DNA from 3 places in the Pseudolabrys sp. FHR47 genome. Region 2 is predicted to be linked to each of the others. Evidence: riboswitches for the same ligand, from Rfam matches in the RefSeq annotation. Region 2 holds a riboswitch; each other region holds the start of a gene.
The links. A riboswitch is a leader RNA that binds a small molecule or an ion and turns the genes downstream of it on or off. The one in region 2 is predicted to bind thiamine pyrophosphate.

Region 1 (3,269 bases), 290 kb from region 2:
GCGGAACAGCGACCGGTTGGTTAGCACATGGGCCAGCATGGCGCGGATGACCCGGTCGTGCAGCGGGCGTTTGTAGGTCTTCTCGATGTGATCGCGGCCGTGATCGACCAGGTGCATGTAATGCACGCCGGACGGACAGGTTGTCATGCAGGACAGACAGGACAGACAGCGGTCAATGTGTTTGACCACCTCGCGGCTCGCCGGGCGGTTGTTCTCCAGCATGTCCTTGATGAGGTAGATGCGGCCGCGCGGTGAATCGAGCTCGTCGCCGAGGAGCACATAGGTCGGGCAGGTCGCGGTGCAGAAACCGCAATGCACGCAGGCGCGCAGGATCTTGTCCGCCTCAGCGATCTGAGGATTGGCGAGCTGAGCGAGCGTAAAGTTGGTTTGCATCGACGATTGAACCCGGACTTGCGGCGCGGTGAGGCGGGCAGATCGAAGCGCGCTTTCGGCGCGTCGGTCAATCCTCCCGGTCCGCTTGTGAGCCGGCTCAGGCCGTCAGCATGTCCCGACTCATCAAATGGAGAGCGTCGCATAGTTCGGCCGGTAAATGCCCCGGTCCGCGACAGTTCCGCGCCGCTGCCGCGCCTGCGACGCCGTAGACGGTCAGAGCCGCAATGGCCGCGTCACACGGCGGACGCACCGCGGTAAAGGCGGCAACGACTGCGCTCAAGGCGCAGCCCAGCGCGGTCGATAGCGGCATGAGCGCATGACCACCGTCGATAGACGTACCGCCCTGCCCGTCGGCAACGAAGTCTGTGGCACCGGTCATGGCGACGACGGCACGTGTGCGACGCGATAGCATCGCGGCGGCGACCGCGGCGTCACCGGTGTCAACCAGCGAGTCGACGCCCTTGCTGCCGCCCGGCGCGGCACCGGCCAGGCTCTGCACTTCCCCGGCATTTGCGCGGATGACGGCCGGGCGGAGGGCCGCCAGTTCCTCCGATACGCGGGTGCGGTAGGGCGTCGCACCGCAGCCGACCGGATCAAGCACCCAGGGCTTACCGAGTGCGTTCATTCGGGCAACGGCCTTGCGCATCGCCTCGACCCAGGGCGGCGACAGGGTGCCGATATTGACGCACAGCGCATCCGAAATGCCGGCGAAGTCCTCGACTTCCTCGGCGGCGTGCACCATCGCCGGCGAAGCGCCAAGCGCCAGAAGCACGTTGGCGGAAACGGTCATGGCCACATAGTTGGTGATGTTGTGCACGAGGGGCCGCCGCGCCCGCAGGTCCTGCAGCGCGGACCAGACGTCGTCAGCAGGCATTCTTCCGTTCATCGCAACCTCCTTGGAGGGCGGCGAGCGGAGCGCAATGTTGCAATGGAGAATGCTGCGATGGAGATCGAGCCATCCCACTTCCCTCCGCCGGCACGACCCGGATCAGGTTCTACGGGTTGGCGGCACGCCGCCTCTCAGCCCCGCGCGGGGCACCCCGATTGAGATGAAAAGGAAGCTAGGCGGTCCCGATTGAAGGCGCAACCATTACACCCCCGCCCACATGCGGCCGGGATTAAATACGCCCTTGGGGTCGAAACTATCCTTCACGCGCTTGGTCAAGGCCGCGAGGGCCGGCTCCTGCGGCTGGAAGACGTCGACGGACGCCCGCAGCGCCACGGGGGCACGAACGAGCGTGGCATGGCCGCCGATCTCGGCAACGGCGCGGCGGATGGAACCGGGATCGGCCTCGTTTTCGAATGGCATTGCCACCCAGACCAGCCCGCCGCCCCAGTCGTAGAACATCTGCGCCGCCGGCGTGATGAGATCGACGAGCCGATGCGCCGACGCCGGCGCGGTGGAGATGCGCCACAGCGGCCGGGCGCGCGCCGTCTCGGTGGCGAACGGAGCGACTTCGCGCACCGTGCGCCACAGCGCCTGGGAGTCGGCGCCGCCAAGCGCCACCGCGGGGCCGAAAGGCTGCATCAACTTGATCAGCATCTCGGTGCGGTGCGTCACCGACGGCGCCACCCCTTCGAGCCGCAGAACAGTCGAGGCTTCGGGGTTCGGCAGGCCGTCGAAATACGAGGCGACATGGTCCGGCAGATGCGCCGCCGCAGAGACGTCGCAGGACGAGCCTATCGCCGCCGCCATAGCCGCGCAGGCCTGCGCGTCGTCAAGGCCTTCGACCACGACGGTCGCCTCGGTTTCCGGCTTCGGCAGCACCTTGACGGTGACCTCGGTCATCGCTGCCAAGGTCCCCCAGGACCCGGCCAGGACCTTGCAAAGATCGTAGCCGGTAACGTTCTTCACCACCCGGCCACCGGTCTTCACGGTTTCGCCGCGGCCGGTCACCATCGTGGCGCCGAGAAAGTGATCGCGCGCGGCGCCGGCCTTGATGCGGCGCGGCCCGGAGAGATTGACCGCCAGCGTTCCGCCAATGGTCCCCTGCCTGGCTTCCTGGCCGAGCAATGGCCCGTAATCCATCGGTTCGAAATCGAGCTGCTGATTGTTGTCGTGGAGCAGCTTTTCGATCTCCGCCAAAGGCGTGCCGGCCCGCGCCGAGAGGATGAGTTCCTCCGGTTCGTACAGGGTGACGCCTGTAAGTGCCGACAGATCGAGAGTCATGTCCGTCTGGCTCGGCCGCCCCAGCGCCCGCTTGGAGCCCGAGCCGACAAGCTCGAACGACTTTTCGTTGGAGACAGCCCAGCGGACGGCTTCTTCGACGTGGGCGGTGTCGGTGGGTTTGAGGGTGTCGGTCACGAACTGGCTCGATTAGCGATGAGGAACATGACCGCTATCAGAATCGCGGCAAATCCGGGAACGGCATCTGCCCGCCCGATATATGCATACGGCCGAGTTCGGCACAGCGGTGCAGTTGCGGGAAAACCTTGCCGGGATTGAGCAGACCCTTGGCGTCGAAGGCGCATTTGACGCGCTGCTGCGCGTTGAGGTCGATTTCGGAGAACATCGCCGGCATCAGGTCGCGCTTCTCGATGCCGACGCCGTGTTCACCAGTCAGCACGCCGCCGACCTCGACGCAGAGCCGCAGGATATCGGCGCCGAATTCCTCGGCACGGTCGAGTTCGCCGGGCTTGTTTGAATCATAGAGGATCAGCGGGTGCAGGTTGCCGTCGCCGGCGTGGAACACGTTGGCGACCCCGAGTTGATACTTCTCCGACAGTTCCTTCATGCGCGCCAGCACCAATGGCAGCTTGGCGCGCGGGATGGTGCCGTCCATGCAGTAATAGTCAGGCGAGATGCGGCCCGCCGCCGGGAACGCCGCCTTGCGCCCGGCCCAGAACAAGAGCCGCTGTTGTTCCGACGTCGATGC
Region 2 (3,269 bases):
ACGCGAGCGACAGCGCGGAAATCACCGCCACGCCGTCGGCGCCGCCGGCAATCACTTCACCGGCGTTGCCGGCGTTGATGCCGGCGATAGCGCAGATCGGGTAGCCCGGCTTGCGGGCGCGAATGAACCTGACGAGATCGCGCAGGCCCTCGATGCCGATCGGCTTCGACACATTGTCCTTCGACGTCGTGGCAAACACGCCGCCGATGGCGACGTAATTCAGGAGGTCGAGCGGTGCCGCCGTGGCCTGCTCGGCCGTCTGGATGCTGAGGCCGATGATGGCGTCCTTGCCGAGCAGACGCCGCGCGTCGGCGACCTCCATGTCGTCCCAGCCGATGTGTACGCCCTGCGCGCCGGTGGCGAGCGCGACGTCGACGCGGTCGTTGATCAGCAGCGGCACACCGCGCGGCCGCAACACCGCCATGATATCGCGCGCCTCCTCGATCATGACGCGCGTCGAGCCGTGCTTATCGCGCAGCTGCACCAAAGTCGCGCTCTCTGCGACCAGCGCGGTGAGCGCGGGCAGCGAACGGCCGCCGGCGACTGCCGGGTCGACTAGCGCGTAGAGCCGAAGGTCGAGGGTCATCGGTTGTTACTCGTGCAAAGAAACGCGCGCCCGCGCCACGAGCGCGTCGCCGTCGATGGAATAAAGGGCATCGAGGATCGCCACCGCGAGACTGCCGGGACCGCGCGCGGTCTCCGCCGCCATTTCGCCGGCGACGCCGACGATCAGCATCGCCGCCAAGGTCGCCACGAAGGCATCCTTCTCGACCGCGAGGCAGGCAGCGACCATCGCCGAGGCAGCGCAGCCCATCGCTGTCACCCGGGCCATCATCGCGTCGCCATTGGCGACCGACGCGGCACGCCGGCCATCTGCAATCAGGTCACGCGCGCCAGACAGGCCGATCGCGATGTCACGCTGGCGCGCATAGCTGCGCACGTCGTCGAGGCCGTCGCCGGCGCCGGCAAGCGCCGCGAACTCGACGGCGTTGAGCCGCATCGCCGTCGGGCGGAGAAACAGCAGATCCTGGGCGTAGGTCGCGCGTGGCGGTGCGCGGTCGACAAAGACCGGATCGAGAACCCAGGGCAGCCCGCTTTGCACCACGGTATCAACGGCGATCGACGTCGCCTCGCGGCGCTCGCGGCCGAAGGTGCCGAGATTGACCAGCAGAGCATCGGCGCGGCCGACGAAAGCACCGATCTCGACCGGCGACAGGGTCATCGACGGAATGGCGCCCAGCGCCAGCAGCACATTGGCGGTGAAATTCTCCGCCACCGAATTGGTAATGCAATGGACTCGAGGCGATTTCCCGCGCACCCGCGAAAGCACGGCCGCCGCCGCGGAGACAAGCTCTGCGGGCAAGGCGAACTGGCGCAATGGGACTGTCGGTTCCTGCATCTCTCTCCCTCCGCCGGCATGACCCGGATCAGGTTCGTTGGGTTGACCGGACTTCCGGCCTCTCAGCCCGGCACGACGCCGGACACCCCACGAGATCGCTGCACGATAACTAGACCTGCAGGCGCGGCATGGCAAGAGGCGCCCGCGCAATGCCGGGTGGCGCCGGCACACGTGGCACCAAGCCCCGCCTTGCCAGGTCCGCGCGATTTTGCTGTGTTGCAGGAAACGCCCCGCCCGCCCGGAGACTGACCCGCGATGACCCCGTTCTTCGTCCAGATCAAATGCGAACTTGGCAAGGTCTATCAGGTCGCCAATGAATTGGCGGAAGCCGAGATCGCCTCGGAGATTTATTCGACGGCGGGAGATTACGACCTGCTGGCCAAGTTCTATGTGGACGACAAATCCGACATCGGACACTTCGTCAACGAGAAGGTGCAGACGATCCCCGGCATCAAGGACACCTACACGATCATCACCTTCAAGGCGTTTACGGCGTGAGCGTCATGTCATGCTCGGCTTTACGCCGGGCATTCAAGTCTTGGCCGGCGTGAAGGCGTGGATGGCATGGACATAGGCGTCCCGAAGAGACGCCGCTCTTCGAACGGCTATGCCGCGCATGACGAACAGATAAATTGCTGCCTTAAATCTCTGGCCGCCGCGGCCCTTCCTCCTCGGGCGCCCGGCTAATGCCGAGACGCCGCTCGCGCCACAGCACTGCGAGCCCAGCGCCGGCGACGATGGCCGCGCCGGCATAGACCAGCGTGCTCGGCAACTCGCCGAAGAACCAGTATCCCAGCAGCAATGCCCAGATCAGTGACGTGTAATCAAATGGCGCGATGACCGACGCGGTGGCGTGGCGGTAGCTCTCTGTCAGAAAGATGTGGGCGACCCCGCCGAGAATTCCGGTGGCGATCAGCGCCATCAGTTCCTCACGACTGGGCGTGTGCCATGCAAAGGGCAGCGTCAGCGCGCCGACGATGGCGCAGGACAGCGAGAAATAAACGACGATCGATGACGTGGTTTCGGTCTGCGTCAGGCGGCGCGTCTGGATTACCGCGCCGGCATTGCAGAACGCCGCGATGACCGCCAAGATCGAACCGATCGCCGCAGTCGCGCCGACCCCGGCGGCCGTGTATCGGCTCGCATCAAAATTCGGGATCAGCATCACGATCACGCCGACAAAGCCGACCGCGACCGCGGTCCAGCGGAAGATGCGCACGCGTTCCTTGAGAATGATGGCGGCTAGGGCCACGGTGATCAGAGGCGACCCGAACTGAATCGCGGTGGCGTCCGCCAGTGGCAGCCGCGCCAGCGCCGCGAAGTTCGAGAACATACCGCAGACGCTGACCGTGCCGCGGCCAAGATGGCCAAGAGCTCGGCTGGTGCGAACCGCGCTCATAAGCTCGCCACGGAAGGCGTAGATGAGCAGGACGGGCGGGATAGCGCAAGCGGATCGAAAGAACACGACCTGCCCGACCGGCACTGTGTCGCCAAGCTGCCGCACCAGCGCGGACATCGCGGCGAAGAGCAAGGCGGAGATGATCTTGAAGCCGATGGCTTTGAGGAGGTCGGGCGACGGCTCGTGCATGGAGAATCTCTCCATAACCCTCGCCGACGGCCTTGTCGCCCCTCTTTTGCGCGCAGGTGCTCCGCTTTTTACTTCTTCGCCGGCCGTGGCGGGCCCTCGACCGCCGGCAGGGATTTTATGTAGGTCGCCATCGCCAGCCGGTCGGCGTCGCTGAGTTGCGAGGTATTCCGGATGACCGCGGTCATGCTACCGCCGGCCGAATCGAACTCTGGCGTCATGCCCGATTTGAGGAACTCGGCGATATCCCCGACCGACCACGAGCCAAGTCCCTTCTGGGTGATG
Region 3 (3,269 bases), 350 kb from region 2:
GCCGGGGCCTTCGATCATGACCTGGCAGCCCTTCTGCCAGGCGATCTGCGTCAGCTCGCCGAGCGTTTCCAGTTCGGCGAATTGCGCGCGGTCGTTGGCGTCGGCCTGTGAGCCGGGACGCAGGCCGTCGCCGAGCGAGAACGACACGTCATACTTGCGCATGATGTCGCAGATTTCCTCGAAGCGCTCGTAGAGGAAGCTCTCCTTGTGCCGCGACAGGCACCACTTCGCCATGATCGAGCCGCCGCGCGAGACGATGCCGGTGACGCGGTTCGCCGTGAGCGGCACGTAAGCGAGCCGCACGCCGGCGTGGATAGTGAAATAGTCGACGCCCTGTTCGCACTGTTCGATGAGCGTGTCCTTGTAGACCTCCCAGTCGAGCTTGACCGGATCGCCGTCGACCTTCTCCAGCGCCTGATAGATCGGCACGGTGCCGATCGGCACCGGCGAGTTGCGCAGGATCCATTCGCGCGTGTTGTGGATGTTGCGGCCGGTCGACAGGTCCATCACGGTGTCGGCGCCCCAGCGGATCGCCCACACCATCTTCTCGACTTCTTCCTCGACCGACGACGTGACGGCCGAGTTGCCGATATTGGCGTTGATCTTCACCAGGAAGTTGCGGCCGATGATCATCGGCTCGAGTTCGGCGTGGTTGATGTTGGCCGGGATGATGGCGCGGCCGCGCGCGATCTCGTCGCGCACGAATTCCGGCGTAATGAAGGCCGGCAGCGCGGCGCCGAAGCTCTCGCCGTCGGCGATGGCGGCCTCTGCGCGGTCGAGCATCTTTTTGCGGCCGAGGTTCTCGCGCTCGGCGACGTAGATCATCTCCTTGGTGACGATGCCGGCCTTGGCGAATTCGTATTGCGTCACCGGCTTGCCGTCCAAAGCGCGGAACGGCTTCGGCGTGTTGGGGAAGTTGCGGGCGAGGTGCTTGCCGGAGACGTTGCCGTTGTCGACCGGCTTGATCGGGCGGCCGTCATATTCCTCGACGCCGCCGCGTTCCTTGACCCATTCGATGCGCGCGCGGGGCAGACCCTTCTCGACGTCGATGGCGACATTGTCGTCGGTGTAGGGGCCGGTGGTGTCGTAGACCGGGAGGTTCGGCTCCTTGGCCTCGGGCGAGAGGATGATCTCGCGGATCGGCACGCGCAGATCCGGCGCCGCCGTTGGAATCGAGTAGACCTTGCGCGATGCAGGCAGGGGGCCGGTCGTGACTTTCGGCGTGGCGAGATCGGCGGGGGCGACGGGCTTGTTCATGATTTCAACTCCCTGCGCTGGCTTTGCGGCCGCTCCGCCACATAGCCCTTGAATGTGAGTATGCCGCCGACCGTCAGAAGAAAGGCGGCGGCGATATTGAGGAACGTGTCGTTGCCGACGGCGCCGACGAAGACCACGAGATGCGGTGCGAAGACGCGGAACACGCCGATGACGGTGAGCACCCAGCCCATGAGCGTCACCAGGCTGCGCCAGTCGCGCGACCAGCTCGGGTGGACGTTGAGAATGGCGAGGCCGGCGGTGAGCATGATCACGCCGGCGAAATATACCATCGCGCTGTGCTCGAGATAATCCCGCGCGATCTGACGATAGGCGTCACGGCTGACGAACAGGCCTATGCCGATGACCGCAAAAACCGGTCCGGCGATCCGCGCGATCAAATAGGAAGCCTGCATCGATGTGTCCTGTCCCTTCGCCGGCATGACCCGGATCAGGTTCAAAGGGACTCTCTCAGCCCGGACCGCAGCCGGGCACCCCTCGGAATGGCGCTAATGTAGGCTGCCGGCCTGCCGTGTCAATGCGGCGCGGCCGAGGCGGGCAGCGCGATGCGGGCGATCAGCCCTTGCGGCACGCGGTCGTTGAGCGTGAGGGTTCCCCCATGCGCTTCGGCAATGGCGCGCGCAATGGCCAGTCCCAGGCCGAACCCGGCGCCTTCGTCCATGGCTCGGGCCGCATCGCCGCGGGCAAAGGGCTCGAGCATCGCGGTCTTGTCCGGGTCCGGAATGCCCGGGCCGTTGTCCTCGACATCGATATGTACGACGGAGCCGGGAGCGGAGAGGCGGATCGAGACGACCGAGCCGTAGCGAGCCGCGTTGTCCACAAGATTGACCACCGCGCGGTGCATCTCGTTCGGGCGGATGACGAGCGTGAGGTGGTCGGGCCCCTCGTACGTGACGGCGTGACCGAGGTCGGCGAAGTCGTCGGCGATGGTCTGCAGACCGGAGGCGATGTCCACCGAGCTTTCGGCTTCGCGCGACTGGCCGTCGCGCAGGAACGACAGCACGCTCTCGGTCATGGTCTTCATCTGGTCGAGGTCGCGCAGCATCTGCCCGCGCAATTCGGCGTCGCCGATGAACTCGCTGCGCAGGCGCAGCCGCGTGATCGGCGTGCGCAGATCGTGACTCATCGCCGTGAACAGCCGGGTGCGGTCGTCGACCAGCGTCTTGATTCGGCCACGCATGCGGTTAAAGGCGCGGGCGACGGCGCGGATTTCCTCGGGGCCGCGTTCGGGAAGCGCGGCGACCTGGTCGTCGAGGCTGAAATTTTCCGCGGCCTGCGCGAAAGCGGAGAGCGGATTACGCAAGGCGAGCGCCGCCCACAGGCCGAGCAGCGTGACGCTGACGAGGATGAACATCGCCGACAGAATCAAAGGCCCGCCAATGCGCGGTGGATGCTCGGGAGGCATGGCGGCGGTGACGATGTCACCATCGGGCAGGGTGATGGCGACGGAGGCAGCCGAGAGCGGCGCAAATTTGAACGCGGCACCGAGCGCAGATGCCAAGGCGCGGAAGCGACGTTCGCTTGCGTCGGCCATGACGGCCACCGGTGCCGCCGATGCCAACGTGAGTTGAAAGCGCGGGAAGACCGATGAGGCGCGCGCCAAGGCGGCGGTGCGTTCCGCTTTCGGCGTCGCCGCAACCAGTTTGACTGCCGCGGAGAGCTGAGCGAGTCCCTCGTCAGGCGGACCGAAGCGTTCCGGTTGGATTACATACAGGCTGACGCCGATGACGGCGTGGATAGCAATCAGCGACACGAGGATAAGGAGCGCGATCTGCCCGCCGATGCGGTTCACGAATAGCGTGCGGATGCCGCTCATGCCGGCTCCACGGAAGGCGCGAACATGTAGCCGCCCGAGCGCACGGTCTTGATCACCGCCGGGTTGCGCGGATCGGCCTCGATCTTGCGACGCAGGCGGCTGATCAGGATATCGATGCTGCGCTCGAATTCGCCGGCGCTGCGCCCCTGGGTCACGTCGAGCAACTGGTCGCGGGACA

Region 1: it holds a riboswitch for thiamine pyrophosphate, as region 2 does, so the genes downstream of both, thiM (hydroxyethylthiazole kinase) here and E8Q40_RS07965 (hydroxyethylthiazole kinase) in region 2, are expected to answer to the same signal.
Region 3: it holds a riboswitch for thiamine pyrophosphate, as region 2 does, so the genes downstream of both, E8Q40_RS06365 (hypothetical protein) here and E8Q40_RS07965 (hydroxyethylthiazole kinase) in region 2, are expected to answer to the same signal.

What each region holds. Positions count from the first base shown of each region.
Region 1 is NZ_CP039740.1:1,326,628-1,329,896, reverse strand. It holds gene glcF (glycolate oxidase subunit GlcF) at 1-393, opposite strand, end outside; gene thiM (hydroxyethylthiazole kinase) at 491-1,267, opposite strand; TPP riboswitch at 1,342-1,446, opposite strand; gene glcE (glycolate oxidase subunit GlcE) at 1,484-2,698, opposite strand; gene E8Q40_RS06605 (FAD-linked oxidase C-terminal domain-containing protein) at 2,736-3,269, opposite strand, start outside.
Region 2 is NZ_CP039740.1:1,619,570-1,622,838, reverse strand. It holds gene thiE (thiamine phosphate synthase) at 1-586, opposite strand, end outside; gene E8Q40_RS07965 (hydroxyethylthiazole kinase) at 593-1,276, opposite strand; TPP riboswitch at 1,387-1,499, opposite strand; gene E8Q40_RS07960 (Lrp/AsnC ligand binding domain-containing protein) at 1,655-1,897, shown strand; gene E8Q40_RS07955 (DMT family transporter) at 2,040-2,987, opposite strand; gene E8Q40_RS07950 (cytochrome c) at 3,056-3,269, opposite strand, start outside.
Region 3 is NZ_CP039740.1:1,272,715-1,275,983, forward strand. It holds gene thiC (phosphomethylpyrimidine synthase ThiC) at 1-1,257, opposite strand, end outside; gene E8Q40_RS06365 (hypothetical protein) at 1,254-1,670, opposite strand; TPP riboswitch at 1,665-1,763, opposite strand; gene E8Q40_RS06370 (ATP-binding protein) at 1,790-3,091, opposite strand; gene E8Q40_RS06375 (response regulator) at 3,088-3,269, opposite strand, start outside.